4 regions of the Dendrosporobacter sp. 1207_IL3150 genome follow, and region 1 is predicted to be linked to each of the others. Evidence: riboswitches for the same ligand, from Rfam matches in the RefSeq annotation. Region 1 holds a riboswitch; each other region holds the start of a gene.
The links. A riboswitch is a leader RNA that binds a small molecule or an ion and turns the genes downstream of it on or off. The one in region 1 is predicted to bind cobalamin.

Region 1 (7,667 bases):
GGAGTTTTTGTTTATAAAAGTTAATTCTAATTTTACAAACAACTTAGCGACGTATTCAAAAAACAAATCAAGACATTTTCAAACAAATATATCAATATATTTCTAGGTAATAAGCGCTTCTCATAATTCGGTCTTTTTATGTAGTGCATATTGTGGAAGCGGTTCTTTTGTAAATTAAAATTTGCCATTTTTTGTTCTTGAAATACAAGTCCAGCGTTAACTAGCTTTCGAATATGCTCTGTGTGTAAATCTGATAATAAAGTTTACCCAGTAAAATAGTGATAAGCAGTAATAATGGTTTTTTATAGTCGGCGCAACCCTCATATGGAGGATGTTTAATAAAATAAAGGGTTTCGAGCATTATCCTATAATCTTATATTAAGGTTTCACAAGATAAATTTGGAGTGTTATGCGAATATGAAAGCAACAATTAATAAAACTATGTTAGTTTCTATTTTAATCTATTTAGCAATTGTCATAGTGCTTATGTTATTCTTAGGATTTACATATGGAACTTTATTTATTTTAGGTACATGGATATCTCTAGTTATGATATATTCCTTAAACCATTATGTGTTAAATTACACTTCAGGTAAAAGGGTTAAAAATTTGCGTAAATTGGCATTAGTAGGGATAGTTTTATTCTATAGTTCCTTTATTTGTATTGAAGCATTAATTATAAGTGAATGGAACTCAGATACTGATGGTAATGTTGATTATGCAGTAATTCTAGGGGCAGGACTAGATGGCGATAAAGTTTCAAATACTGTAATAAGTCGACTAGATGCGGGATACGATTATCTTGTAAAAATCAAAACATCTAAGGTAATAGTCTCAGGAGGGCGTGGGCAAGGTGAAACCATATCAGAAGCAGAAGCTATGGGCCAATACCTTATATATAAAGGTATTGATGCTGAAAGAATAATCTATGAAGATAAATCTACGACAACTATGCAAAATCTCAAATTTAGTAATAATATAGCCTTGTCACTTTCCGATAAAAAACCAAGATTCTTAATTATCACTAGTGACTATCATATGTTAAGGGCAAAATTATTAGCTCAACATTTAAAGTTAGATTATGATGGTAAATCTAGTATTAGCCCTATATTAGTTAGGCTGAATTATTCGATTCGTGAATATTTTGCGATTATTAAAGCTTTAAGTGGTACTACTTTTTTTAAAACAACATAAATAAAATAAGCAAATTCTCTTATGAATTTACTGCGAACTTTAACATAAAGTCAGCTAATAGGGAATATAAGACATAAAAAAGGCATGCTAGAATCTTTAAAGGGATTCTAACATGCCTAATTTCTTATATTTTTTTAACGGCAACACAACTGTGATATAGAATTATAACCCAAATCAAGCGGCAGTTATTTCCTCTTTACTCATAGGAACTGCCTTATTCAATGCTAGCTATAAATGGGATAAGCCAATCCGCAGTTTAGGTGTTAGAGGAGCTGGATTAGTTACCGCAAATGGCAATTTTCAGATTGATCTATTTGACGGTGATAAAACAAGTAAGGAAAGTATATGCAACTCAACTCTATTATGTCTATGAGTTTTTTTCTTTTCGCTATTCTCCGTTTGTTAGTTTTCTATGACGGCGTACTACTAAATAAATGATTAACTCTAGGAGTCCAACTATTGATGCGGTGAAAAAGGCACCATGCAAGGTAACGTAGCTGTTTGGCAAAAAGAATGAGATTAAAAAAATAGCAAGTGCAGCTACAAACACATAATAAGTAGTATTCATCCAAATCGTTTGTGTAACTAACGGGATTCGTGACATTAATATTCCAGTCACGGCGATAATTAAGCTTGTAATAAAAAAATGGTATATTTTTGGATAGTAGAGCTCATCATGGTTGGATGATATTACCCAAAGAGTAAATACGGCGATGATATATTTAATTAAAAAAGCAGACATAGCAACTCCTTCGATCCTACATTATTTTTGTGACAATGCGGAAAGTTTATCATTCCGAGCCAACATATCAGCAGTTTATGAGTATAATGCGACAGTAATACTGGAGTTACGAAAGCTATAATGCAGTAGTTAAGGAATTCAGGCTTACTTATCCGATAATAATTCATTGGTTGTAGTATTTTTTAGCCGTAACTAGCTCATTATGCCTAATACGTAATGTTAAAATTATGGATAAAAAGCGATATAAATTAATTTTTTTGTATTGGTATGTAGCAAATTTATTACATTGATCATAGGATACCGTGCACCCAAGAAAATCAAATTACAAGGAGGAGTTATAATGGGATTCGGCGGTTTTGGTGGATGTGGAGGACGCGGTAATAGTGGTATCGTTATCGTAATCATTATTATCCTGTTATTTTTCTTCTGTTGCGGAGACGACGTCACAGATTGCTAATCTACTTATCGACTGAATTTAAAATACCACTGCAAGATAAAGTCTTGCAGTGGTATTTTATTTAGATGTATAAAATAAATAAGTACTGTTTTTAAAATCGAGGTAATAAAACTTAATCTTCAATTTCGAAAATAGCCTGAATATCTGTATTTAGCTGCTGTTTTTCAATTCTATCGTTAATAATATCGTCAGCCGAGGACTTAAATGCTTCTAGTGTAAATGATATTCTTTTTTCAAGTTGTTCACTTTCTTTAGAGTTTGGGTTAGTTGCGTCTAAGGATTGAACAAGCATTATGATGTTTGAGTTAGCATATGCAAGCTCTTGCCATAGTCTAAATTTATCTGTATCACTATTATGCACATGCAATTTCCGTAATTTTACTCTGATTTGCTGATACTTATCATATACCTCTTCTGTAGATTGCTTTTCTATTCTTACTTCAGTATAAAGTCGTTCAATATCGCGTTCTAATGACATTAATCTTTTAGTATATGTCTTTAAATCTTCATTCTTTAAATCATGTGATTCTAGTTTAGGAGCCGGTAAAACATTTATTTTATTTATCATTATCTTATTTGTAACACGACCCGATATCAAAACTATTGGGATAGCTAAAGCTAAGAGTGCTATTAATAGTAAATGTTTTTTCCTAAAAATAATCATTGGCATCGCCTCCAAGGTTTTTTACTAATCACTCCTATAACTATTTTTTTTACAGCAGTAAAATACCTAGAAATAATTAGTTAATACCTGATAAGTTTACCGAGTACAAAGGAACAACCTATTATGTTAATGCATACTTTATAGTAAAACTAACGGGAGGTTTTTGTATGAGGGGCAAGCTTTACTATAAACAGAATCGTTGCGATTGGTGTCGGTTTAAGTATGTATGTAAGTCAAGTCATCTTTATAGACACAATTCTCGAGTTCAATTTGTTTTTTTTCCTGAATTAGTATATGAGACATCATTTGCCGCACTTTTTCCAGAACTGAGTTTTTATCCTTAGATGGTAAACTGATGATAATGATTTTATGAAAAAATAACGACGGCCCTAGGACCGTCGTATTGAAAGGATTAAGAGTATGACTGGCCTTTAGCTATACGCAAGTGCATCCGAATGGAGTCCGAGCATATTAATAGCTTCGTATTCCCTTATTGGCGCTTTGCGTATAAATCAAGCCTTTTCATCTCTTCTCCGCAATAATTATTTTCTCCGTACTCATATAAATTAATAACTGTTAAATTTTAATAGATTCGATAGAGATGAGTTTATATATAATTGATAAGTCTATAATTGACGATAGTGGTAAAAATTTGTTATAATGACAACAATTTAATAAAAAATATACGGTCAAGGTGCCTCCAGTCAGCTGGAGGATAATAGGGAAGTCTAAGCAATTTGCTGATAGCGCGGTCCCGCCACTGTACCAGGAAGACATTACAATGCCACTCATTAGAGGAAGGCGTAATAGTCGATGAACTGGGAGCCAGGAGACCTGCCTTCACCGTTATTACAAACCTTCGAGGAAAGGTTGGTGTAATACACAAAGAGTATTTTCGTCGGCTTTTTTGGTATTATTTTCAAAAAGGTCGTCGTTTTATTTTTTACACTGGCTTGCGCCGTCCTTTGAGACTGAGTAAGCCGTCTTTATTTTTAAATGATATAAGTCTAAAATGGGGGATACTATGAGTTTATTGAAAGAAACATTAGCCAGAATTTCTCCGTTAAATACTGATGTTATGAGAGAAGTGCAAAATCGATTGGATAATCTTACAAAACCTATCGGTAGTTTAGGGAGACTTGAACAAATGGTAAGGCAGTATGCTGGGGTGTCGGGAGAGATCGTGCCACAAGTTCCACGCTGCTGTATGGTAGTGACTTCGGCGGACCATGGCGTAGCAAGGCATGGTATTAGTGCTTATCCAGTAGAAACAACAATTCACATGACTGCCAACTATCTTGTTTCTAAGGGGGCAAGTGCTAATGCTTTTGCTAACTTCTGTGGTGCTGATATGGTTGTAGTTGATATGGGGGTTGCTGGAGATTTATCTCATGTACCAGAATTATGGCACAGAAAGATTGCGTATGGCACCCAAGATTTTACGCAAGGACCAGCAATGACACGTGAACAGGCTATACAGGCAATAGAAACTGGCATCGAAATTGTTAATGACCGAGTTCAGAAAGGATATACATGTTTCAGTCTTGGCGAAATGGGAATAGGAAACACAACATCAAGTGCTGCTATTGTTGCAGCGTTTACTGGACTTGCTCCCGAAATAGTTACTGGCAGGGGAACTGGTATATCTGACAGCAGGATGAAAATTAAGATCGATATTGTCCGTGAAGCCTTAAGAGTGAACGAGCCTGATAGAGCAGACGGAATTGACGTGTTAGCAAAGGTCGGCGGTTTTGAGATTGGTGCATTGGCAGGGGTAGTTCTTGGTTGTGCGGCAAATAGATGTGCTGTAGTTATAGATGGCCTAAATACTACTGCCGCCGCATTAATCGCTAATGCTATTCACCCATTAAGTAAAAACTACATATTTGCTTCACATCTTTCGGGTGAGCCAGCGCATGTTATTGCATTGGACAAACTCAATTTGAAGGCATGTTTAGACATGGGAGTTCGCTTAGGAGAAGCCATTGGTGCTTCGATGGTAGTTGACATGCTAAGTGTTTCAATTAAGATGCTAAACAATATGGCAACTTTTGAAAATGCAGGGGTTTCGAAGCAGGTATAGTACACTGCCAAAACGAGGGGGACATGAGCATGTTTGAAGATATAATTTCTTTAATTAAACCATTAGACAATGCTGCTATGGATAGGTGTCAATTAAGACTTGATAATTTAACTAAGCCGCTCGGAAGTTTACATTCGTTTGAACATATAGCTCGACAAATGGCTGGCATTACTGGTAATCCAAGGCCAAAAAAGCTTGAAAAAAGCGTAATTTTAATGGCCGGCGATCATGGTGTGGCCGATGAAGGAGTTAGTGCCTATCCTAAGGAAGTAACAGCCCAGATGGTTCAGAATTTTTGCCAAGGCGGAGCTGCTATTAATGTTTTCGCCGAACATATTGGTGCTCGTCTTGTTCTTGTGGATATTGGTGTAGCGGCAGATTTATCACAGCTTACAAATATACATCAAGAAAAAATAGCTTGTGGCACAAAGAACATTGCAAAAGAGCCGGCGATGACTCGCGAGCAGACTCAGCAAGCAATTGAAACAGGTATAAAAATAGCCCAGGGTGAGGCTTTTAAAGGCTCTCGTGTAATCGGTCTAGGTGAAATGGGTATAGCTAATACAACCCCTAGTACGGCGATTGTTGCTTGTTATAGTAAAAAGACATTAGAAGAATTAACTGGACGTGGTACCGGCATTAGTGATGAAATACTAGATAGAAAAGTAAGTGTATTAAAAAGAGCAATTGAGGTTAATTCACCAGATAAGAATGATCCTATCGATGTATTGTCTAAAGTTGGAGGATTTGAAATTGCTGGCTTGGTTGGAGTAATATTAGGTGCGGCATCCAGCGGTGCGGCAGTTGTTTTAGATGGTTTAATAACAAGCGCAGCAGCATTAATAGCGGTTAAAATTGCGCCGCAAGTAAAAGATTACCTAGTTGGTTCGCATTTTTCAGTAGAACCTGCTCATGCCGAAGTTTTAGAAGTTATTGGTGTACCTGCATATCTAAAATTGGATATGCGACTAGGCGAAGGCACTGGAGCTGTTCTTGGAATGTCTCTTATTAATGCCTCATTACACGTGATAAACGACATGAAAACTTTTGGTGAAGCTGAAGTAGCTGTAGCTCAGGATGGCCCGGGAGCGCTTAGGCAAAGTAAAGATGTCAAAGATTAGTTTATATTAAAGAATGATACGACCTCCGCATCGAAAAGATACGGCTGGTCGTTTTTTATTTGCAAGTGTCAATATGAATTAGCAGTGCATAGTATAGAGTAGCCTACCGAAAAGTACTTACTAAGGAGGAAGATATTATGGGCTTTGGCGGCTTTGGTGGACGAAATAATAATTGCGTTTGGATAATTATTATAATTATCATCCTATTATGCTTCTTCTGTGAAGATGATTGTTCAATAACCTGTTAGTGCTCTGTTATTACTTATGAGAAGGCTGCTGCCCTTGGGGGAGCAGCTTTTTAATTTGTCTATCTGGATTATGATTTCTTATAAATATAGGTACAGCCTATTTGAGCAATATTTTAAAATAAGATGCTATTATATTAGGATTAGAACAACAGGATTATATAGTTTGTTAGGGGAAGATTTATTTAAACTCAAAATTTTTGCCGGAATCGTATCTGGGGGGATTAAAATGGAAGCATATGAAAAGATCAATCGCTTATATTACCTAATTCAAAATAATGTGGCAGAAAAATTGCCTGGTCCCTACAGGGTTGGGGTTGACCTTGGAACGGCTGATGTTGTATTAGTTGTGACAGATGCTGATGGCAATCCGGTAGCCGGAAGCATGAGATGGGCCTCAGTTGTCAAAGATGGTCTAGTCGTAGATTTTAGCGGTGCTACGACAATTGTAGAAGAGTTAAAAAAGGAAGTTGAACTGGTATTGGGTATTGAATTGGATAAGGGTGCCACTGCTATTCCGCCAGGTACTGTAGGACGTAATGCTCTTGCCTGTGGACATGTAATTGCGGGGGCGGGTCTTGAACCTGTATGTCAAATAGACGAGCCGGTGGCAGCTGCCAAAGCTTTGAATATATCGCATGGAATTGTTGTAGATATAGGCGGTGGCACTACTGGGATTGCAGTGCTTAAAAATGGTGAATTGGTACTTACTGCAGATGAACCTACAGGTGGTACGCATGTATCACTTGTTATTGCCGGAGCTTACAAAATAACATTTGAGCAAGCTGAAGAATTAAAAAAAGAACCTGCAAACCATAGAAGGATTATGCCGGTTATCATACCAGTAATAGAGAAGATGGCTACTATTGTAAAGAATATGTTAGCTGGTCATGATGAATATGATGAATATCCAGTTTATGTTGTAGGAGGGACTGCATATTTAACTGGTTTTGGCGACGAGTTCGGCAAGGCATTTGGCAGGGAAGTTAATGTTCCACCCCATCCGCTGTTAGTTACACCTCTAGGAATTGCAATGTATGGCTGATGAATTTTGAACCTAAAAACACTGCAGCTAAAATTAGCTGCAGTGTTTTTAGGTTAGCTATATATCGTCGTCTATCCAACCCAAAACCAATTAAAAAAAAGCGCAGTGCATAGAGT
Region 2 (7,667 bases), on a different contig from region 1:
TTAAAGTTTTTACTTAGCTGCAGTTCAATACCTTCAGCTTTCCGCTTATCTACGTTGGATGGCACCCAATGCTGATTATTGGGAACTGTACTAATATCTTTCCAGGCAATAGCATCATCTAATTTACGATAAAAGTATGTAAATTTGCCGCTAGTAGTGCTATCAAACTTATGCTTAATCCCAAAATCACTGCTCCAGCCTGTTTCTGGTTTAAGATTTGGATTTCCATCATAGGTATAGGTTGTAGAACCCCAGGTTTCAACTGAGTGCGGCCAGTATAAATCATCGAAACGCGGGGCATTGAATACCTCCCCCCAAGATACATAATAGGAGGTCTTATCGCTCACCTTATAGTTTAATGAAGCCTGAGGGGTAGTTTGATTACCATAAACGTCATGGTTGTCATAACGGACGCCTAGAACGACCCCGACTTTATTATTCAAGTCCCATTTGTCCTGAACGTAAAGTCCTGTCAAGTCTGTCTGCTTATTACCATACTCGGTGCTTTTTATTTTATCTTGACGCCAATCTAATCCGGCAGTAAACAAATGCTTATCAGTAACTTTATTATCTGTCTGATAGTTAAAACCTGACACTGTAACATCATGGCCAGCACCATCATAACGACGGTTATTAGTATTCTGATAATATCTAGCTTGATAGCCATTGTCGTCATCATTACGATTTTTATATGCTAAATCCCAATTATTTTGCTGGGTTTTATCAAATTTTTGGGCAATCGCATTGCCTTGGCTTTCATCCCTAAAGTATTCATACGAAAAAGTCAAATCACCATCATTTATTTTTTGATCTAAACGTAAGGTATAGGCATCCTGATCAGAACCTGTATGGTTTACGGTTTTACTATTCCCATCACTATAGTTGCCGATGTTTCTAATATCCGTGCTAAAATACCAGCCGGAATCACCATGCCGCCCCTCATTAGTCAAGCTGATACTGCTGCTATCCCAATTGCCGCCTGCTACTTTCAGTGTAGTCTCATTCTTTTCTCCCTGTTTGGTAATGATGTTAATTATACCGCCAACTGCATCGGCGCCGTATAAAGCTGATTTACCGCCTTTTACTATTTCAATCCGCTCAATATTTTCTATTCCCACAAAGCTGGATAATTTGGCGGTTGACATCCCAAAGCCGCCAATCCCATTAGGTAAATTCATGCGCCTTCCATCAATCATCACGATAATCTGTTCACTGCCATTGATAAACGCGGCACTATTGCTGCCAGGTGTTCCATAGCTTCTTACATGTATACCTGGTAAGTGCTGCAGCACCTCGCCTAGATTACGATAGTTTCCTTTTTCTAGCTGCTCACGGCTGATAATTTCTACGTTGGCGGCTGTCTCGGAAACTTTTGTTGATATCCGATTGGCTGTTACCACCACTTGATCCAGATAGAACTGCTCTCCCCCCTCTTGGTTAGCATAAGTAGTTGGCATGCTTTGCAACAGTATTGTACTGCCTAAAATACAGGTATAAATAATATTTTTAGTCAAACTTATCTTTATAGTCACTTTTCTTCCTCCTGATTTTAAATTTGTATAATTATTAACATCCTCACCCCAGCAGCAGTACTCAAACAAAAAATCTCCCTCCAATAGAGAGGGAGATATACAAATAAGTTTACCTATAAAAATCCCGGCGTATAAATACGCCGGGACGAAATAAGCACACCAAATAGTGTACAAATCCCCTCCCCATCGCTCGCGGGTCAAACGGTGATTGATATATAGGCAGTTCTCCTGGCTCTGGATCATCGCTTGCTCAAGCCTTCCCAAGACATTTGTCTCAGTGGCATCATTTGAGTTCGCTTCCCATTACAGTGGCGGGACCGCGCCGGCATTGCACCGGACTTCCCTATTAAGCCCTTGCGGGCACCTATACCAACATTTATTTAATTGTAAATAACTTACTTAGTGCTTATGACAGCAATGTCCTGCCGGTTTTTCCATGGCTTCCTTTAAATGCTGTACATAAATATCCCCAATAGCTGCATTTTCACCTAACCCATGTAAATATACATCTACTTCGATGCCTGCCATATTCAACTGGGCTTTTGCCGAATCGTCCTCATCCCCAGCCATATCATTATATGCATGATCTCCTGCAACCAGCATAAAGGGCATTAACGTTACTTTTCGTACTTTGTTCTTTTTGAGTTTTTCAATGACTGTATCAAGTTCCGGAAACCCTTCAACAGTATAAAGAAAAACATTATTCAGACCGGCTTGTGCGAATTTCATCTGTAGAGCAGCATATGCCGCATTAGCCGGATGAACTCCTCCATGCCCCATAAAGATAACTGCTTCCTTCTCATTTAATGCCGGAAGCTGATTTTTAATGGCATTGATAGCAATTAAATAGTCGTCAGCGTGATCTTCCTGCCCCATGTAGTAAAGCAACGGACGTCCAAGAGCTATTCTGTCAAATGGCTTGTCCTTGACATGAGCGTACTGTACAACCATTCTTTTAATCTTCTCATATTCTTCCCCTGCGACAACGTGAAGGGGCTGGATGAATACCTCTTTATAACCCTCAGATTGAAGCCTCGCCAACGCTTGTTGTTCAGTATCAATCTGAATACCATCACGCTCACTCAATCTTCTGATAACCATTCGGGACGTAAATGCTCTGCGCACTTCATATTCTGGGAAGGCCTCCCTGATTTTATCTTCCACACTTTCAATATTTAGCTTCAATGCATCTGTATAGGTAGTACCAAAACTAACAACTAAAATGGCCTTTTTCATTTTCCCAACTCCTTTATTAAACAAAGAAATCTCCCTACCTTAAGAAGGGAGACATGCATAGCAGTATATCCTTATAAAAATCCCGGAGTATAAAAATACACCGGGACGAAATAAGCACAATAGCAGAAACGCTGCGCAAATCCCCTCCCCATCGCTCGTGGGTAAAACGGTGACTTATATATAGGCAGTTCTCCTGGCTCTGGATCATCGCTTGGCCAAACCTTCCCAAGATTATTTATCTCAGTGGCATATTCTTGGCTTTACTCTCCCATTACAGTGGCGGGACCGCGCCGGTATTACACCGGTCTTCCCTATTAAGCCCCTTAGGGCACCTATACAAATATATGAAATTTTTCACTTATGTGTAGTATTACATGCGATTATCCGTTTGTCAATCAAAAAAGGGATATTTTAATTCAATCATATGTTCCTAGACGCTGTACCTGTTAACTTTAACTGTTCGCGTAAATGCTTATTGTCAGCTTCCAGTTTTGTAATCTTTTTAATTAGCACACTAATAATTTTGTCTTTATTCTCGTTATTTAAGTCTTCAGCAATACAAAATTGCTTCGAAAATTCCTGTTCACGCAATTCCTCAATTCTAGCACGTAAATCGGGATGATTATAAAGTGTCTTCTTGGCAACACAAGCAGTCAAGGCTACACTGTTAAAATTTACTGGCTGGCCAGAGCAAATCAAATATTGGATTGCATCGTTAACAAGTTGATACGTTCTCTCGCGTCTAGTTTGATGGAGACGCTTCAGCTTTTCAGTTCTATCACTCAGCATTATCTTTAACGCTCTGGGAGTTTAATATAACTTGCCGCGTAGCCAGTCGCTCCATCAAAGGAGTACTATGGGTTATAACAATCAGGCCGATTTTTCTTTCTGCTACTTCTTGAAGCAAGAAATTCCATATTTGGCTTTGGGTAATAAGATCGAGCATTGTACTTATTTCATCAGCAATAAGAAACTTTGTCCGCTTGCCTAGCGCTCTAGCAATACAAAAACGTTGCAGCTCACCACCGGATAATTCACTGGGAAAACGATTAAACCAATCACGCTCTATACCCAATCCCTCGATAATCCGGTCTTCGATTCCATCACCTTCGGCAATTACATCTTGCATGCGCAGCCTTGGATTAACCGATTTTTTTGGATGCTGATATATCATTTGAACAGGGCAATATCCTTTTATACTGTAAATGTCTTCTCCATCTAACAATACCTGCCCACTTGCAGGTTTTATATAACCTGATAAAATTTGGCACAGCGTTGTCTTGCCAAAGCCACTGGGTGCTGCAATACCGACTCGTTCATGACTGTGCATTTTTATGTCGAAGTTTTCAAATATATTTAAACCTTTTTTATAACCAAAAGAAATTCCTTTTGCCTCTAAGATCACTTCAATCGCTCCTCACACTGCATGAATACAGCGAACCGTTCCAAAACGTATCGTCTTCTCTTTGATATCCCCTTTACATTCTGGCGTTAGCTGGGGGCAACGGGGCCCAAATGCACAGCCACTTGGCATATCTTTAACGTATGTCTGATTGCCTGGGAAGGGATGAAAGCCATTTTGCGGTAAAGCTCGCCAAAGTGCTTTGGTGTAAGGATGCCTAAGTGTATTGACTGATTGAAAGTCTGCTACTGGAGCTTCCTCTACCGTGGTTCCCGCATAAAAAACAGCAATACGATCAGCTACTTCTAGTGCTAATTCAATATCATGCGTGATGAGTAGCACACCATTACCTTGGTCGGCAAACTCACGAAAATGACGCATGGCCTTTTTAGCTGCATCTAAATGAAGCCCAGGCGTAGGTTCATCAGCAATAATTAAGCGCGGACTCTCCATCATTGCGGTGGTAAGAAGAACCCTGCGCGCCATTCCCCCAGATAGCTCAAAGGGATAAAGGTCGGCAGTATTTTGTGGTAGTTTGTAATAATCAAAAAGTTCTTCTTGTTTTATTCGAACACTTGCATCGCTACGTTCTCTTCGCACTTGCTTGCCGACCTTTTCTAAAGGGTCGAGGTAAGTAACACTTTGCGGAACCAAAACAATCTTCTTACCTCTAAGCTTTTTTATACGCTCTGGACATAATAGCTCATCTTCGAACAAAATATTGCCTTTAGCACTGCAGTTATGCGGCAATATCCCCAACATTGCATGGGCTAAAAGACTTTTGCCTGAACCGCTGGAGCCTACCACAGCCACAAGCTCTCCCTCACGCACTGAAACATTTAAATTACGAATGACATCTAACTCAGTCTGCCTCAAGCCTTGCTCATACTTAGTAAAAGAAACGGACAGATTTTTTATCTTCAAAATATATTTTTTATCCATGCAGGTTAACACTCCTTAGTCATGGGCACTACGGGGATCGATAATTTTACGCAAACTTTGCCCTACCAAATCAAAAAGCATAACAGTGGCAAGCAAAACTACTCCCGGGAAAAGCGCCAGCCACCACATCCCCAGAGCTAAATACTTCATGCTTTCAGATAAAATAATGCCAATGCCGGGCTGCTCCGGCGGCAAGCCGAAACCTAAAAAAGTAAGGGCCGCTTCATGCAAAATGGCATGGGGAAAAAGCAGCACTAACCCAACCAGAAACTGTGGAAATATATGCGGAATCATATGTTTTGCGACGATTTTCATCTTGCTCTGGCCTAGTTTTCCGGCAATTTTTATATAGTTTGCTTCTTTTAACTGAAGGATTTCGCCCCGGATTATCCTGGTCAAAAGCGGCCAATGGCTTATCGCAACGGCAACAACCACGCCAAATGTACCTCTTCCTAAAGCATACGATATTAATATAAGCAGCAATAAATGAGGGATGCCCATAACCAAGTCGATAAACCAGGTTATAATAGCATCTACCTTTTTTCCTAAAGTTGCAGCCGCCGCCCCTAAAATTGCTGCTATAAGCGCACTAATAACTGAGGCAAAAAGTCCAATATAAATACTTATCGACATTCCCTTCAAAGTACGGGAAAGCATATCTCGGCCCAGGTAGTCAGTACCAAACGGATGTGCCATCTGCGGCACAAGATTTTTCTGAGTAAAGTTCGTTGTTATGGCTACATCTCCAAGCAAGGTACCAATTAGTGTAATAGCAAATAAAAAGATACCACCAAAAGCTAAATAAATAATTGTCTGACTGCGTTGATTCAATTTTCTCCTTTGGTATTTCTGCAAAACAGTGACCGAAGAAGTATTATTCATATGCGCTTCCCCGCCTTATTCTAGGGTCAATAATCCCATATAAAATATTAGCAATTAAATTGCCGACAAATACTAACGCTGCGCTGATCACTGCAACACCTAGCAAAAGAGGCGCATCACCGCTTAAACCGGCCGAAACTGCAGCTTTCCCTAATCCAGGATAAGAAAAGACTTGTTCTACCAGAACAGAACCTCCAAAAATCTCACTGATAGAAGCAAATTGCAAGGTTATAGCTGGAAGGATGATATTGCGGAGAGCATGATTGCGGATAATTGAGACCGTGCTTTTACCTCGTGCTTTGGCAAACAGGATATAATCTTCCCCCATGATATCGATCATTTTTTCCCTGGTATGTAAAGTAATATTGGCAATTCCAATTACACTAAGTGTCAAAGCTGGCAGAAGCAAATGCTTTAGATTGTCAAACACCGTGACTTCGGCGGCATTTACTCCAATCGGCACACTCAAGCCAATTGGCAAGATCTGCAGCCATACTGAGAAAACCATCAATAAAACCAGTGCCAGCCAAAAAGTTGGCGTACTGGCAACAAGCAGTGAGTATCCTTTAATTAATTTATCAATCCAGTGACCGCGATATAATCCGGCGACAATCCCTAATACAAATCCTAGAATGCCCGAGAACATCCAGGCAGTTGTCATTAGGACCATAGAGTTCATAAATTTCACTTGGATAACATCTGCAACAGGCTGACGATAGAGAAGCGATGATCCCATATTCCCTTGAACAAAATCGCTAAACCAATTCCAATACCTTTGTACTGGAGGTATGTTTAAGCCAAAATACGCTTCTAGTTTGGCTAAATTCTCGGCACTCATATTAGCCATGCCAACTTCCCCAATATAGGCGCGAATTGGATCAACCGGCGATGCTGAAACCAGGATAAATGAAAGAATACTGACTGCAATTAACAATGAAACGATTTTTACTATACTTTTTCCGATATATCTTATAATACCGGAATACTTTTCAACATCCATAGAAATACCTCATTTAAAAGAATAAAGCCTATGGAACAGAGAAAGTAGGCATTCTCTGTTCCATAGAATATTTGCAATCTTATTTCCAAGACCATTTGTGAACATTATTAACAATTGTCCAGCCATAGCCATGTGGATGAATTTTTTTATCAACCACATTCAGGTTCTCCTTGGCAAAATAAATGTGTTTAATTTCCACCAGCCACACCCAAGGGGAATCTGCTTGCGGAGTAACCCCGGTAGTTCCGTCCCATTGAGCTTTTTTCCAATATTGATAAGATGCTTCTAAAGAAGTAGCCGCTAGCGCTTCGTCGATATATTTATCAACAGTTGGATTGGAGTAGGAGGCAAAGTTTTTACCAGTATAATAGTGACTTCTTATACTGGTAGGCGAATGTAATCCGGCGCCAAAAACATGCGGTGTCTCATAACACAAGGTTGAAATCTTATCCCAGCTTGAGCCTATTGGATTTACTTTTATTCCCACTTGTTTTAGCATTTCTTTTACAGCCATCGCAATGCCAGTTCGAACAGAGTTTGAGGCAATATAAAGAAGATCAAATTCGGCTTTTTGCCCTTGCTTTTCGTAGATACCTTCGGCATTTAATTTCCAGCCGTCTGCTTCTAGTATACTTTTTGCTTTTGCAGGATCATACGAAGTTTTCATAGCCTC
Region 3 (7,667 bases), on a different contig from region 1:
TCGGTATATTAGACGCTGCAGTAAAGCATCCGATGTTAGGTGAATTTAAGCCATACGCTATAATTGAGCGGTCAGATATTGAGCAGGCAATTGAAAACGAAGAGTTTTTTACAGATACTTTTGCAGCAGCCAAAAAGTTTTTGCCTAATGCTACCATAAAATTTTTGGAATAGAAGATTAAAAACCTTTGCGGAAGAGATTTCGCAAGGGTTTTTAATCTTCTTAAGGAAGCTGAGAAGGGGAGACGGTACCTTATTAACGCTGCTGGCGCTGACTTGCGCTTATAATAAGGTGCACTTTATTCAAGAACACTTACGTCACATTCAATCTATGTACTTTCTTAGCTAATTGCAGGACTATATTGCCGATCGATTATTACGCTGAAGGATAGCTAATTAATTTAGTGAAAGTATAAGTAAAATGATCGAGGCGGTGTAATGGTTGGTTAAAAAGCTATGCGGCGATTTTATTACCGGCTTTCAGTTTTTGACGCGAATTTATGTTAGTAAACACGCCGATTGGTCGCCTGAGGCATTTGGACGAAGTGTTAAGTTCTTTCCTTTGGTAGGCGGCATAATAGGCATTCTTTTGGCTGGTTTGGCTTATGGAGTACAGCAATATAAGTTTGAAGTATTTCCAATGCACTTACTAGCGGCAAGTTTGATTATAATCGAAATTGTAATCACAGGCGGCCTGCATTGCGATGGCTTTATGGATACTATAGACGGGGTTTTTTCGGGTCGTTCGCGAGAACGAATGTTGGAGATAATGAAAGATAGCCGCATTGGAGCTTTTGGAGCGATTGGGTTTAGCCTGCTGATATTACTTAAGTATTCGCTTATTTTAGACATCCCAATAGGAAAGCTGCCTGCCGCCTTATTTGTAATGCCGGTTATAGGTCGGATGGCTAGTGTTGTGGCAATAACTAAATTCCCATATGCTCGGGCCAATGGTCTTGGGAAGACTTTTTTCCAATACTCAGATAAAACTACTATTTATATAGCTGGCATATTTACGTTAGCACTATTAATTCCGCTAGGCAATACTGCACTAATTGCTGGGATAGTAGCAATTAGCTGGGCTGCTTTAGTTGCCCGCTATATCTCCAATAAATTAGGCGGCATGACTGGAGATGTATATGGCGCCATTATAGAAGTTACCGAGGTTGCTGTGTTGATGGCCTTCGTATTTTAATTAAAAAGTTAGTATGTCGATCTAGAAATAGCATTTTTTTTACTTTACGCTTCAACATCTTGCTAACCCGCATTTACTGATAGGAAATCACATAATATGGTAGAAATAGAAAAATAAACAACTTAATATACTGCCACCAAACAGGTGCCTCTTTTAAACCAAGAGGAGAATAGGGAAGTACGGAAGGGCTATAGCCCTTAAACGACGCGGTCGCGCCACTGTAATCGGGGAAGTCTTCTGCATATGCCACCGGGCTGCCGGGAAGGCGCAGGAGACTCAAGATCCGTAAGCCAGGAGACCTGCCTGTTTTGGCTGACATTTTACCTCCGCGCAAGGGGTAATGCCAGAAGGATAGGGTTTTTAAATTTTAAATACCTAGCCTTTTTGGGCTAGGTATTTATTTTTGTGGGGATGATTTTTTGAACCGCAGAGTACGCGGAGTACGCAGAGGGTTATCGGAGGAATTGGTCGAGATATTATCGCGCATGAATTTTATAACCTACACTTGCGTCCACTCTGCGACCTCTGCGTACTCTGTGGTTAACACATAAGAATATTAAAAACTAAAATAGAGGGGGATATTTTTATGGATTACGAAGCAGCAGTGAACGACTTAATTGATGGTGCGGCTAAACCGCCGAACAGTCTTGGACTCTTAGAAAAGTATTTTCGGAAGATACTTTTGGCTTGGGAAACTAAGCATTCAGAAGTACGCCCGCATCACGTGATTTTTGCGGCTGATAATGGGGTTGTTGATGAGGGGGTAGTTGCTTACCCGCCGGTGATAACCTACTTGCAAGCACAGAATATGGTTGATGGGCGAGCGACGATAAGCTGCTTCTGTCGCAGTAATGGTATTCCATATACTGTTGTTGACGTTGGCATTAATAACAGCGTTGCTGTAGGTATCGATAAGAAAGTTGCTTTAGGAAGTAAGAACTTTATGAAGCAAGAAGCTATGAGTAACGAGGAATTTTACTTAGCGTGGAAGGCTGGGCAAGATATAGTAGAAGAATTGGTTAGCAAGCAGGGCTGCAATTTACTGTCGTTCGGTGAAATGGGAATCGGGAATACCACAACCTCGTCTGCGGTACTTCATGCTTTGACAGGGATGTTTCCAGAATTTTTAGTTGGTTATGGGGCTAGCCCGGCAAACAATGATTTGCTCAAGCGAAAACGTTTAGTTGTAAGTAAAGGTGTTGAACGTCACAAAGCTGCGATGCAAGGAGTCGAGGATATTTTAAGGTGTGTAGGCGGTTTTGACATTGTAGCGATTTGTGCAGGTATGCTTGAATGTGCGCAGCGTAAAACTCCGTTCGTCATCGACGGCTTTATAACTGCAGTGGCTTATGCTTGTGCTGCGAAGCTTAACAGTGATATTGAAAAGTACGCTATACCGTCGCATATGTCTAAAGAGCCTGGTATGGCGTATGCACTGCTGCTAGGAAATATCCTAGCCGATGATGTAATTATTCGCGGTAATATGGCGTTAGGCGAAGGTACAGGGGCTGTATTAATGGTATCTATTCTTAAAACCACTGCATATACGCTTCTTAACATGGCTAGGTTGTCAGATTTCGACCTGAATGTTGCAGGTGAGCCGCAGGTAGCCATATAGCTAGCATTGATGGTAGTGTTTCGAGAGTTTCGTAAAAGTTAATTGCTCTGAAATAACAATATCTTGTCATTTGCAGGAAAAATTTTATATTTAATCCAAATAATACCCTATGAGAAAATTCCTACAATTCGGTGAACTTTAATTCATAGGGGGAACCTTTGTGCAAGGTTATAATCGCTTTACTCTTGGTGAAATTGTAAATACTCAGGTATTGCAGGAGATACAAGATAAGTTCTCAGAAGCAACAGGGTTAGCTGCTGTTATAGTTGATGTTGAAGGGATGCCTGTTACTAAACCTAGTAATTTTACGGAATTTTGTCAATATATTAGGTCCGATTTTGAAGGTCTTGCTCGCTGTATGGCTTGTGATGACCGAGGGGGCAGAAAGGCTTTACAAAGCCGGCGGCCCTATGTATATCATTGCCATGCTGGTTTAACTGATTTAGCAGCACCAATTATTGTTCAGAATCAATATGTTGGGGCCTTATTAGCCGGTCAAGTTGTTTCACCTCAGGAAGACTATGATACCAAAGGTGAGATGTATAAGCTGACAGCTTCTCTTAAGCGGGATAATGATAAGCTTAGTGAACTATTTGATAAAGTCGATATAATCCAGGGGGCCAGGCTTAAAGCTGCTGCAGATTTAATTTATATAATGTCTAACTACATTGTCGAAATTGGGGTTGCTAACATTGTCCAGAAGCAGCTTATGGATGAAATTAGGGCTAAAGCCGAGTTAGAAAACCTGCTCAGGGCAACAGAATTAAAGGCTTTGCAGTCCCAGGTTAATCCGCACTTTCTCTTTAATACCTTAAATACAATTGCCAGACTTGCTTTATTGGAAGGTGCGAGCCGAACACAAGAGATCGTTTATGCGCTGTCCGATTTACTTCGTAATAATCTTCGTGATATTGAAGAGCTGCGAACCCTTGAGGAAGAAGTTAAATCGATAAGTGACTATCTGACAATCCAAAGGGCACGCTTTGGTGATAGAATAAATGCCAAAGTTAATGTAGACTCTCAAGTTTTGGATGTACACATACCGGCACTGACATTGCAGCCGATAGTTGAAAATGCAATAATCCATGGACTTGAGCCCAAAAAGGATGGGGGAGAAATCCACATAAGTGCAAGCAACGATGAAGGTTACTTAATGCTGGTTGTCAGCGATACTGGAATAGGGCTGTCACAAGAGCGAATAAATTCAATTTTCCGTTCGGAAAAAAGGAAACATACAAAGGGGCAGACAACAGGCCTAGGAATTATTAACGTACACAAGCGAATTCAGCATCATTTTGGCAGCGAATATGGTCTAAGGATGGAAAGTGAAATGGGTAAAGGAACCAGTATCTATATTAGGCTTCCGCTTTGCCAGTCTTAGTATAATGCCAAAGGAGAAGTTAATATATGATTACATTGTTAATAGCAGATGATGAACAACTCGAACGGCAAGCTTTGCGTTATATCATAACAAGGCATTGTCCCTGCATTGACATAATCGGTGAAGCTGGTGATGGAGCAACCGCCATTCGCGAAGCATCACAGCAAAAACCAGATATTGTGCTTTTAGATATAAGAATGCCGGAAATGAATGGTTTAGAGGCGGCAAAAGCTATTAGAGCAATTTTGCCGGATGCAAAAATCATAATGCTAACGGCTTTTGATGAGTTTGAATATGCTAAGCAGGCACTAAAGCTAGGTGCTGTTGAGTATCTTCTTAAACCGTTGCGTCCAGAAGATTTAATCAAAGCTCTTCAGGCTGTTGCTGAGGATGTAAAGCAAGCAAAAGAACGCATTAAAGAAGACAAGCAAATGCGCAAAAGTTTGCAGGAAGCAGCGCCGTATATAAAAATGTCTTTTATACAGGACCTGATATCAGGCGGTATAACCGAGCTGGAACACTTTTACGAGCGTGCTGCTTTCCTAGGGTTAGAAGTAAAATCGGGAATTGTTATGGTGCTGGATGTTGATAATTTTAAGCAGTTGACTCAAAGTGAACCAGAATTTAAAAAACAATTGGTAAAACAACAGCTTTATGAGATTGCTTCCGAGATAGCCGGTCCGAGTACTCTGGTGACTCCGTTTAGCAGTGATAATATAATAATAATAATCGGCAGTGATATAAAAGAGGCGAGCCTGGTTAAAACAGATGCGCTGAATATTGCAAACAGCATTCGGAAAACTGTTTCTAGTACGATGGGCATAAGCGTTACCATTGGCATAGGCCGATATTACAGCGATCCAAGAGATTTCCATAAATCATATTTAGAAGCATTAAGTGCACAGCGCCAACGCTTCTATTTAGGAGATAACCAGATTATTCATATCGAAGATATCCCTCATCTTAGTGGGCAGCCATTTCGCTATCCATTTCAGAATGAACGCACTGTGGTTGACCGAGTTCGCTGCGGTGATCGGAGGCAGGCGAAAGAATCGCTTGCTAAGCTCCTAGATGAGATATTCTCAAAATGCAGCAGTATAGATACAATAAAAGCTTCAGTGCTGGAGCTTCTTATAGTATTATCTAGATCTGCCATCGAGGGCGGCGCCAATTTAGAGCAGCTGACATTGCTTAATTTTGACCATATAAGTCGTTTAATCCAGTGCGGCACAAAAGACCAGGTTTATCGATGGATGTTTGACTCTTTGGATAGTTTTCTTGATAATATGCTAGAAAACCGTGGAGGCATGAATACAAGGGTAGTAAATAAGGCTAGCGAATATATAGTGAAAAATTGCCATAAAAACATATCTTTAGAAGAAGTAGCACAATCTGTGCATTTAAGCCCATTTTATTTCAGTCGGCTATTCAAACAGGAGAAAGGCTGCAATTTTGTTGAATTTCTAACTAAAGCCAGAGTGGATAAAGCAAAGTCAATGCTGCAATGCCATGAACATACAATTGTACGTGTTGCCGCCGAGTCGGGTTATCATGATGCAAGTTATTTCTGTCGTGTATTCCGGCAGGAGGTTGGCATGACTCCTAATCAGTATCGTAATGAACTGCGTAAAATTAGTCATAAAGAATAATAGTCCGCGACCTGGTGCGTACGCATAATATTAAAGGACTGTAATTATACAGTCTTTTTTTGCTTTCAATAGCACAGGTGCAATATAAATCAGCAATAAACTTCCATAGCAAAAATAGGGACTGCCCATTGGGGGCAGTCCCTATTTTTTGCAGGCAAATAAGTACAGCTAGTACGCAATATCTACTCAAGGTATAAAAGGAAAACAAGCATATTTTATTAATACAGAACATTTTGAAGATTGCGAGGTAATGGCATGACTCCAGATAAGCCAAGAGTAGTACAGGAATATGTACCTGGCAAACAAGTAACTTTGGCCCATCTGATTGCCAACCCTAAGAAAGAACTGTGTGAAAAATTAGGGCTTGCAAACAGTTCAGCTATTGGAATATTAACGATTACCCCTTGTGAAGCTGCGATAATTGCTGCCGATGTGGCAACTAAAACAGCAAATGTCCAAATCGGCTTTATGGATCGCTTTACTGGGTCACTAGTTATTACTGGTCCTGTATCAGCTATTGAAGCCGCTCTAGGACAGGTAATCAACGTATTGTCGAATGGCTTAGGCTTTACCGGCGCCAAGCTTACTAGGTCGTAATATGAAGAAGGTTATGCTAGTTGGACCAGTTGGGGCAGGCAAGACCTCTTTAATTAAGGCTCTGAATCAGGATGATTCTAAAGCAGGCAAAACAAACAGTATCTGCTTTTATGATGGGGCAATTGATACACCTGGTGAGTACTGCCAAATTCCTCGATTTTATTCAGCACTTTTAGTAACCGCGGTAGAAGCTGAGGTTGTACTTATTGTTCAGGATGCGGCCGACTGTCGGCCAACTTTGCCGCCAGGTTTTGCCGGAATGTTTTCCCGCCCATTAGTTGGGGTAGTTACTAAAATTGATTTACCACATGCCAATAGAGAGAAGGCACAAGAGTGCCTGAGAGAAGTTGGAGTGACGCGGCCGATTTTTTTTGTATCGGCAATTACTGGTGAAGGCCTTATTGAGCTATCCAATTATTTAGTTGAAGGGGGGTGCAAGTATGAGTGAAGCCTTGGGTATGGTTGAAACGAAAGGTCTGGTAGGAGCAATTGAAGCAGCTGATGCGATGGTAAAAGCAGCTAATGTTATTCTTGTCGGCTATGAAAAAATCGGTTCAGGTTTGGTAACCGTTATGGTGCGTGGCGATGTAGGGGCGATCAAAGCGGCGACAGATGCCGGAGCAGCTGCAGCACGAAATGTTGGCGAAGTAGTTTCTGTTCATGTTATTCCTCGTCCTCACATGGATGTGGAAAAAATCCTTCCTAAAATTAAATAGGTAATAATTTGGAGGTGGAGTTATTATGCAAGAACAGCTTATTGATAAGGTGATGGAAGAAATTAAAAAGCGGATGGAAAGCCAATCCGCGCCTGCAACTCAAGAGGCTCCTAAGGCTATTAATCCTGGAGTTACAGAATTCGTCGGTACAGCTATCGGAGATACTATTGGCTTAGTTATTGCTAACGTTGATCCAATTCTCCATGAAAAAATGAAACTTGATCCTAAATATCGGTCAATCGGTATTCTTGGCGCTCGAACAGGGGCTGGTCCTCACATTATGGCAGCCGACGAGGCCGTGAAAGCTACTAATACTGAAATCGTTTCAATTGAACTAGCTCGCGATACTAAAGGCGGTGCAGGTCACGGCTGCTTGATTATCTTCGGTGCTGAAGAAGTTTCTGATGCCCGACGTGCTATTGAGGTTGCTCTTAAAGAACTTGACCGTACCTTTGGCGATGTATATGCCAATGATGCTGGACACTTGGAATTACAATATACAGCTCGCGCAA
Region 4 (7,667 bases), on a different contig from region 1:
GGCGCAAGCATGGTACGAGCTAGTGTATCACTGAAAGTTACTACACTAATCCCTAATAGCGCTGACGCCGGAAGTAAATAACGGTAATCTGAACCTATTAAGAGCCGCGCCGCATGGGGTACAACTAAACCGACAAACCCCAAAAGACCTGCTACACTAACTGCGCTTGCCGCCAACAAGGCAGCAACAGCGGTCATTAACAGACGGGTAACCTCAACATTGAGTCCCAGTCCGCGGGCCATATCATCACCAAGCTGCAGAACATTAAGCCTGGTTGATCCAAGGACTGCTAATAGACCGCCTAATACAGCATAGGGAAGAATAACATCTACATGAGGCCAGCTGCGGGCGGATAAACCTCCAACCATCCACATTAGTGCCCCATGCACGCGGTCGCTGTAAAAAATCATTAAAGCTGAAATTCCTGATCCTAAAAAGGCTGATACAGCTACACCAGCTAATATAATCCGGATAGGCCTGATCCCGCCTTTCCAGGCCAAAATATAGATAGCCACAGCTGCTGCCATAGCTCCTACGAAAGCTATAGGGGTTATTAGATATTCCATCTTTGGAAAAAGAATCATAACTGCAACCCCGGCTAAACCAGCTCCGGATGATATACCGATAATATGGGGATCGGCTAAGGGGTTACGCATAACGGCCTGCAGAATTGCTCCCGAAAGTGCCAAATTCATTCCAACCAAGGCCCCTACCAGAGTCCGCGGCAGACGAATATTCCATATGACCTGACTTTTAGCGTCACTTGGCTCAGCTAGTATGATACTTAATATTTGTTCTGGAGCAATATAAATTGCCCCTTTAACTAAACTGATAATTATCCCGCTTATTGCAAGTATCGCAAATAAAACTAAGATACTTAACCGCCAAACTATTCTTGAAACAGGAAAGTTAAAAAATTTAAATACTGAGTGCTCTGTCCTATTATCGGCCATTGGCAAATACCTCAGGGTAAGCAAGCTTGGCCATGTATTCTACAGCATCAGGATACTTTAAGCCCGGGTTAAGCAAGAAAAATTCCTGTGGGAGAAAATACACCTGCTGATTTTTAACTGCATCTAATGCTGACCAAGCTGGATTGCTTTCTACATCAGCCTTCATCCGCTTCTCAACCTCAGCACTTTGCCCCATAGTTACGATAAAAATTTTATCAGGATTGCTTTCCACCAATTTTTCCAGGCTGTAAGGGGTAGCATCCTGGTCACTCTCGAGCGCCTTGCTTCCAGCAGCAACGTTTTTAAGTTTAAGCATTTTTGCAACACTGCCGGCAATACTGTTTTCTAATTCTACCGTCACACTTTTGGCAGTCGCATGTAATATTACGACACTTTTTTCTTTCGCAGGTACCTTTGCCAGAATGGTGTTTATCTTAGCGTCAATCTCTTGCGAAGCTAGATTTCCTTTGCTTTCAGTACCAGCGATAACGCCAAAAAGTTTAACTTTATCGTTAATATCTTGATAGGTTTTCATCCGAACTAATATCACCGGTACTTTATTGCTTTCTAGAACAGGCAGCAGCTTATCGTGTATTCCCTGAAAAGCAATTACTAAGTCAGGCTGCAATGCAACTACCTTTTCAATGTTAATATTATACACATAACCTACTTCGGCTGCGTCTAGGGCAGCTGCCGGAAGCTCGCTAGTTTTAGAGCTAGGACGGCCAACGGCCTTTCCGTCGACAGCATATAAAAGTTCAAGAAAGGACGTTGATAAAACAACTATCCTTTCAGGTTTTTTTTCTAGTGATACTGTACGCCCGGCATCATCGGTTACTGTGAGAAATGACTTTTGGTCATTCTTTGCTGCCGGAGCTTCTGTCCGCCCACAGCCGGTCAGAATTACAACTATGAGTGTCAGACATACTGCAAGCAGCTGTTTTATCTTTTTAACTTGCATCCCACCGCCACCTCACTTCTTCCCGCAATGTTAACTCCGGCGTGATAAAATTGTTGATAAATAGTTGATTTTTTTATCATCAGTGCAGCTTAACTCACGAACCACTTCCTCGTCTGGCAGACCGCAGCGGCTGATCATTACAGCCTTATCTGCAAGATTATGACGGTTAAGCTTTTCGACTATTTCATTGTAGTTTTTATAAACTTTCATTAATACTACGTTATCAGACATATTTAAAGCCTGCTCTAATTTTTCCTCTTCGATTGTAGCAGGAATAATGCTCAAAATATTATTACCTTCCACAAGCGGATAGCCAAGCTTACTGCCAATTGCACAGAATGCAGTAACTCCAGGAATTGTTTCAATTGGGTATCCTGAGTGTTCCAGCAGCCTAAATACATAGATATAGGTACTATAAAACATTGGGTCGCCTAGTGTTAAAAAAACTACTTTTTTGCCTTCTTCTAATAATTCAAGGATGCTGCTTTTATTGCTTTCCCAAGCTTCTGTTAAAATCTCGGTATCTGAAACCATCGGGAAAACCTGGGTCATAATCTCGACATCTGGCTTCAAATAAGGGCTGGCAATAGACAGGGCTACACTTCCCTCTTTCTTTTCAGTCTTTGGCGCTATAATGACATCTGCTTGTTTGATAATTTGAATCGCTTTTAATGTTAGAAGCTCTGGATCTCCTGGCCCTACACCTACACCGTAAAAAATACCTGACATAATTACCTCCCATAATAAACAACGCTAATGCGAATTTTGTTTAATCACAACAGTTTTAGCTGAGATTAAGTCTTATTGAAATTGGAAAAACCGCAAGCGGTATTTATCCACCGCGGCTAGGAATATGCCTTATAGTAAATTTCTGCAAGGCATATTCCTAGTCGTTCAATTTATAAAAGCTGCAAGGATAAAGTAAGACTTAATTCAGAAGGAGTCTTATTCTGAATTTTAGCCGAACTTATCCAGGAACCTAGCCGCTATTTACTCCCACTTGCAAGTCAAGGGAGCGTATTAGAGCGGATTAGTTATCGGATAAAAAACCCAAAATTAAGTATACCATTAAAAACACAAAAAACCCTAGGCAGTCTCGAAAAAAATTTCGAGACTGCTGTAGGTATTTGTCTAAGGATTTATTTATCAGATGAGTGCTTTGCTTTATATAAGCCCCAAATAGCATCTCTTACGTGCTGTACGTAGATATCCTGTATCGCACTGTTCTCACCTAAGCCATGAAGATATGTGCTGACTTGGTAACCCTCAGCAATCAGCTGACTTTTCCATGAATCTTCCTCATCACCAGCCATATCATTGTTTGCATGATCTCCTGCAACAAGCATAAGCGGCATTAAAAGCACTCTTTTGACACCCTGTTCTTTTAGTCGAGTTTTTACATCATCAAAGCTCGGGGTATCACTTTCTTCAACTACTCCAACTGTTGCACTAAAACCTGCACAATCTAGCTGCTCTTGCAATTTAGCGTATGCAACATTATGTTTATGAGGTGAACCGTGCCCCATAAACACTACTGTGCGATCATTCAACTGGAGCATAGGCATTTGTTTTTTTAATGCGGCAGCCGCAATTGCGAAATCATTTGGTGTTCCATTCTGGCCATCAAACGTTAAAAGAGGACGTCCGATAGCTATCTTATTGAAAGCTTTGCCATATTTATGAACTACCGCAACAACCTTGTTTTCATATTCTTCACCAGGAGTCAAATGAGTTGTTTGAACAATAACTTCTTTATATCCTTCTTTTTGCAGTTTTGCTAAAACTTGATCTAAACTATCCACTTGAATTTTTCGTTCAGCTAATCTCTGCATTACTATTTTGGAAGTAAATGCACGGTGCACGTCATATTCCGGGAAATTTTCCTTGATTTTATTCTCCACACTTTCGATACATAACTCACGAGAATCATCGAAAGTTGTACCAAAGCTAACTACTACAATAGCTTTTTTATAATCTGCTGCCTCTACTTTTTGTGCACCAAATACTCCTATTCCTAACAACACAGTGCAGATCAATAAAATACTTAAACTTAATTTCATTGAATTTTTCATCACTTGTTCAACATCCTTCCATTTACTTATATTTTAATTTTAAAAACTTAGCCAACGACTGAAACCAAAACCTCCTCGAAATTAATTATCTAAATGAATAGTGTTGTAAAAAGGATGTCCCTTAACAGGACAGCGTCGCGTTCCCAGGCGCAACCACATCATATTATTTGAGCAATGAAAACTCAGTACGATCAATCGTATAGAGTATAAGAAAGGCATGATTTATAGCCAATCTTTTAAATCTGCCATAAACCTTAGCGATTCTTACATAATCAGGAAATCATTCATCTCCTGATTATGTAAAAAACCTCCCTTATGGGAGGTTTTTGTCCATCGAATATCAATAGAAATCCCAGCTATTGTAAATAGCTGGGAAGATGATACACATGTGTGCAAAATCCCCTTCCCCATCGCTCGTGAGTATAACGGTGATTGACATATAGGCAGTTCTCCTGGCTCTGGATCATCGCTCGCTCAAGCCTTCCCAAGACTTTTGTCTCAGTGGCATATTTTGAGTTTGCTCTCCCATTACAGTGGCGGGACCGCGCCGGCATTTAACCGAACTTCCCTATTAAGCCCTTTCGGGCACCTATACCGAAATTATTTAATTATCAAAATGACGGTTGTCATTAAGTTAATGTTAGCACTTAACCACCCTCTAGTCAATATCTGCTAGAAAATAGTTGCCCTTGTGTAACATTTATATTTAGTACTTCATAGCATACAGCATAAAAGCAAAATGTTAGCCTCAGTTAATGAAGTTGTATAGAGTTAACTTAGATAGGCGAAGCTAATTTTTTTTAGCCTAAATTGTTACCTTAAGCTAACCATGTTGTACTGAGCTAACTTAGATGTTGTTTTTCAAAAATAATTTTTACATTAGGTAATGTATAGGAGGATTATAACATGAACAGCAAGTCAGAGGTTATTGCTTTGTCATCACTAGCCGCAGGAGAATGCTGCTGGGTTGCAGCTATAGAGATACACGGACTGCTCAGGAGAAGAATTCTTGATATGGGTATGGTTCCTGGCACAACTGTAGAGTGCATCCGCCGCAGCCCTTCAGGCGATCCTATTGCTTATAAGGTTAGAGATTCGATTATTGCGCTGCGGCACGATGACGCAAGCAATATTAAAGTATTTACATCTAATAATTAGTGGGAGGGTTTAGTTGTGGTCTTTAGCACAGAAACACAGCAGCGGGTTCTCCGCGAACATTTCGGTATCGCTTCTGCAGCAAATCAGCTGATCATTGCTCTTGCCGGCAATCCAAATGTAGGGAAAAGCACAGTATTTAACGCTTTAACAGGCTTACGTCAGCATACTGGTAACTGGCCTGGTAAAACTGTTGACAACGCCCAGGGTACTTTTACCTATCAGGAGCAATCGTTCTTACTAGTTGATCTGCCTGGCACTTATTCTATCTTGGCTCATACTGTTGAAGAACAAGTAGCTCGCGACTTCATTTGCTTTGGCCGGCCGGACGTTACTCTGGTTGTGCTTGACGCTACCTGCCTGGAACGTAACCTAAATCTAGCATTGCAAATTATGGAGATTACACCGAATGTAGTTGTCTGTGTTAATTTAATGGATGAAGCCCGTAAGAAAAACATTAGAGTTAATATCAAAGCACTGGAGAAAGAGCTAGGTGTGCCTGTTGTGGCAACCGCTGCCCGAAATAGCGAAGGACTAGATGAACTCCTATCAGTACTGTACCAGTTTGCTAATGGTAAACTTAAGCCCTGTCCAAAACGAATCGACTATTCACCTGAGGTCGAAGCCGCAGTTGAAACAATTTTACCAAAAATCCAGCGGCTTATTGATCATAAATTAGATCCGCGGTGGGTTACCCTAAGATTATTAGACGGCGATCAAGGCTTTATTGAAAGCATTTCACTGCACTTGGAACTAAATCCCCTCCAGACGCATAAGGAGGCTGCCGTATGAAAAACGTTGTTAGACCCATGACAACTTTAGCTGAAGTCTGCATGGAGGCGGATTCTATCCGTCTTCAGAATAATAATACTATAGGCGATAAAATTGTTACTGATATTTATGCCAATGCTGAAGCTATTGCGCAAAAAGTTGTAACAAAGCCGCCGGCAGCAAAATCTCTGGATGCTCGAGTCGACGATATTCTTACTTCGCGAATTTTTGGCTATCCAATTATGCTGGCTCTATTAGGAGCAATACTTTGGATTACTATTGAGGGAGCTAACGTACTTTCACAAATGCTTGCAACTGCGCTGTTCGGTTTCCAAGATGTTCTCACTGGTTGGTTTGAAGCTCTTCATGCCCCCGCTTGGGTGCATGGCGTATTGGTACTAGGACTATATCGCGGATTGGCTTGGGTCATATCAGTAATGCTGCCGCCAATGGCAATTTTCTTCCCCATGTTTACCTTATTAGAGGATTTAGGCTATCTACCCCGAGTAGCCTTTAATCTTGATCATGTCTTTAAAAAATGCAAGGCGTGCGGTAAGCAGATACTTACTATGTGCATGGGTTTTGGCTGCAATGCTGCTGGCATTGTATCATGCCGAATTATTGATTCACCACGCGAACGGTTAATTGCCATCCTGACCAATAATTTCGTCCCTTGTAACGGCCGTTTTCCCACGCTCATTGCTGTAGCGGCTATCCTCGTTGGCGGAACCTTCGCACAAGAATACTCAACACCAATTGTTGCCCTAATGATTACAGGGTTAGTAGTACTTGGAGTTTTAATAACTTTTGCAGTTTCCTGGCTGTTATCGCATACCCTTCTAAAAGGTGAAGCCTCATCAATGGTTCTAGAACTGCCGCCTTACCGCAAACCACAGTTTGGTGCTGTGCTGTATCGTTCCCTAATTGACCGGACTATATTTGTCCTCAAACGAGCCATCATTATGGCAGCTCCCGCTGGGGCACTAACTTGGATTTTGGCTAATATCTACATAGGCGAAGCAAGCGTTATCGTTCATCTTGCCAATTTCCTACAGCCTGTTGCATACGCTATCGGTTTGGATGGGTTTATCCTGCTGGCCTTCATATTAGGCCTGCCAGCTAATGAAATAGTTGTTCCAATTCTGCTGATGAGTTATCTGTCAACAGGTTATATGATTGAGGTAGATTCTTTAGAAGAACTACACCAAATTTTTATCAACCACGGCTGGACCTGGCTTACAGCACTATGCACTATGCTGTTTTGCCTGTTGCACTGGCCTTGTACCACTGCGTTGTTATCGGCCTACAAGGAATCTGGCAGCGCTAAGTGGACCTTCCTAACTTTTCTCATCCCAACTGCAGCCGGCTTTGCTGTATGCTACCTTGTCGCCCAAAGTGCGCGACTGCTAGGTCTTGCTTGAAATTTGTAATGCATAAAATAGAGGAGCTATATCAGCCCCTCTATTCATTCATCAATATCAGATTGCTCAACTTCTGGTAATTCAATAAACTCTAGGTAACGTTTATAGATATCAGGATTATTCTGCATAAACATCCCCAAATATTTAAACTGATCAATTGTAGTATTAGAAAGATAATGTTCAATTGATTCAGCTTCGGCAGAAATGTCACAATTAGCTCTAATCAGCATTAGGAATTCTTGCACAGTCTGATTACGCTCAATAAGAAAGCTTCCCTTTTGCTTCCCTTTATCAGTTACACTGATCAAGCCATATTTCTGATGAGTGATATAAC

Region 2: another riboswitch for cobalamin. It lies ahead of V6C17_RS06090 (sirohydrochlorin cobaltochelatase); the one in region 1 lies ahead of cobT (nicotinate-nucleotide--dimethylbenzimidazole phosphoribosyltransferase).
Region 3: another riboswitch for cobalamin. It lies ahead of V6C17_RS07215 (nicotinate-nucleotide--dimethylbenzimidazole phosphoribosyltransferase); the one in region 1 lies ahead of cobT (nicotinate-nucleotide--dimethylbenzimidazole phosphoribosyltransferase).
Region 4: another riboswitch for cobalamin. It lies ahead of V6C17_RS06005 (sirohydrochlorin cobaltochelatase); the one in region 1 lies ahead of cobT (nicotinate-nucleotide--dimethylbenzimidazole phosphoribosyltransferase).

What each region holds. Positions count from the first base shown of each region.
Region 1 covers NZ_JBAIYU010000026.1:31,164-38,830, reverse strand. Annotated here, with positions in the region: gene V6C17_RS13075 (YdcF family protein) at 418-1,194, shown strand; gene V6C17_RS13070 (hypothetical protein) at 1,583-1,936, opposite strand; gene V6C17_RS13065 (hypothetical protein) at 2,506-3,057, opposite strand; cobalamin riboswitch at 3,733-3,913, shown strand; gene cobT (nicotinate-nucleotide--dimethylbenzimidazole phosphoribosyltransferase) at 4,082-5,140, shown strand; gene cobT (nicotinate-nucleotide--dimethylbenzimidazole phosphoribosyltransferase) at 5,170-6,261, shown strand; gene eutJ (ethanolamine utilization protein EutJ) at 6,736-7,551, shown strand; gene V6C17_RS13045 (hypothetical protein) at 7,623-7,667, opposite strand, start outside.
Region 2 covers NZ_JBAIYU010000010.1:554,144-561,810, forward strand. Annotated here, with positions in the region: gene V6C17_RS06085 (TonB-dependent receptor plug domain-containing protein) at 1-1,532, opposite strand, end outside; cobalamin riboswitch at 1,734-1,915, opposite strand; gene V6C17_RS06090 (sirohydrochlorin cobaltochelatase) at 1,932-2,768, opposite strand; cobalamin riboswitch at 2,935-3,119, opposite strand; gene V6C17_RS06095 (DUF6262 family protein) at 3,189-3,557, opposite strand; gene V6C17_RS06100 (ABC transporter ATP-binding protein) at 3,547-4,173, opposite strand; gene V6C17_RS06105 (ABC transporter ATP-binding protein) at 4,186-5,112, opposite strand; gene V6C17_RS06110 (ABC transporter permease) at 5,128-5,994, opposite strand; gene V6C17_RS06115 (ABC transporter permease) at 5,987-6,994, opposite strand; gene V6C17_RS06120 (ABC transporter substrate-binding protein) at 7,074-7,667, opposite strand, start outside.
Region 3 covers NZ_JBAIYU010000010.1:775,306-782,972, reverse strand. Annotated here, with positions in the region: gene V6C17_RS07225 (hypothetical protein) at 1-173, shown strand, start outside; gene cobS (adenosylcobinamide-GDP ribazoletransferase) at 442-1,194, shown strand; cobalamin riboswitch at 1,320-1,515, shown strand; gene V6C17_RS07215 (nicotinate-nucleotide--dimethylbenzimidazole phosphoribosyltransferase) at 1,781-2,812, shown strand; gene V6C17_RS07210 (sensor histidine kinase) at 2,973-4,193, shown strand; gene V6C17_RS07205 (response regulator) at 4,220-5,842, shown strand; gene V6C17_RS07200 (BMC domain-containing protein) at 6,098-6,439, shown strand; gene V6C17_RS07195 (EutP/PduV family microcompartment system protein) at 6,441-6,887, shown strand; gene pduA (propanediol utilization microcompartment protein PduA) at 6,880-7,155, shown strand; gene pduB (propanediol utilization microcompartment protein PduB) at 7,181-7,667, shown strand, end outside.
Region 4 covers NZ_JBAIYU010000010.1:530,272-537,938, forward strand. Annotated here, with positions in the region: gene V6C17_RS05990 (FecCD family ABC transporter permease) at 1-953, opposite strand, end outside; gene V6C17_RS05995 (ABC transporter substrate-binding protein) at 943-1,914, opposite strand; gene cobI (precorrin-2 C(20)-methyltransferase) at 1,945-2,643, opposite strand; gene V6C17_RS06005 (sirohydrochlorin cobaltochelatase) at 3,054-3,986, opposite strand; cobalamin riboswitch at 4,412-4,594, opposite strand; gene V6C17_RS06010 (FeoA family protein) at 4,893-5,144, shown strand; gene V6C17_RS06015 (FeoB small GTPase domain-containing protein) at 5,160-5,933, shown strand; gene V6C17_RS06020 (nucleoside recognition domain-containing protein) at 5,930-7,333, shown strand; gene V6C17_RS06025 (metal-dependent transcriptional regulator) at 7,378-7,667, opposite strand, start outside.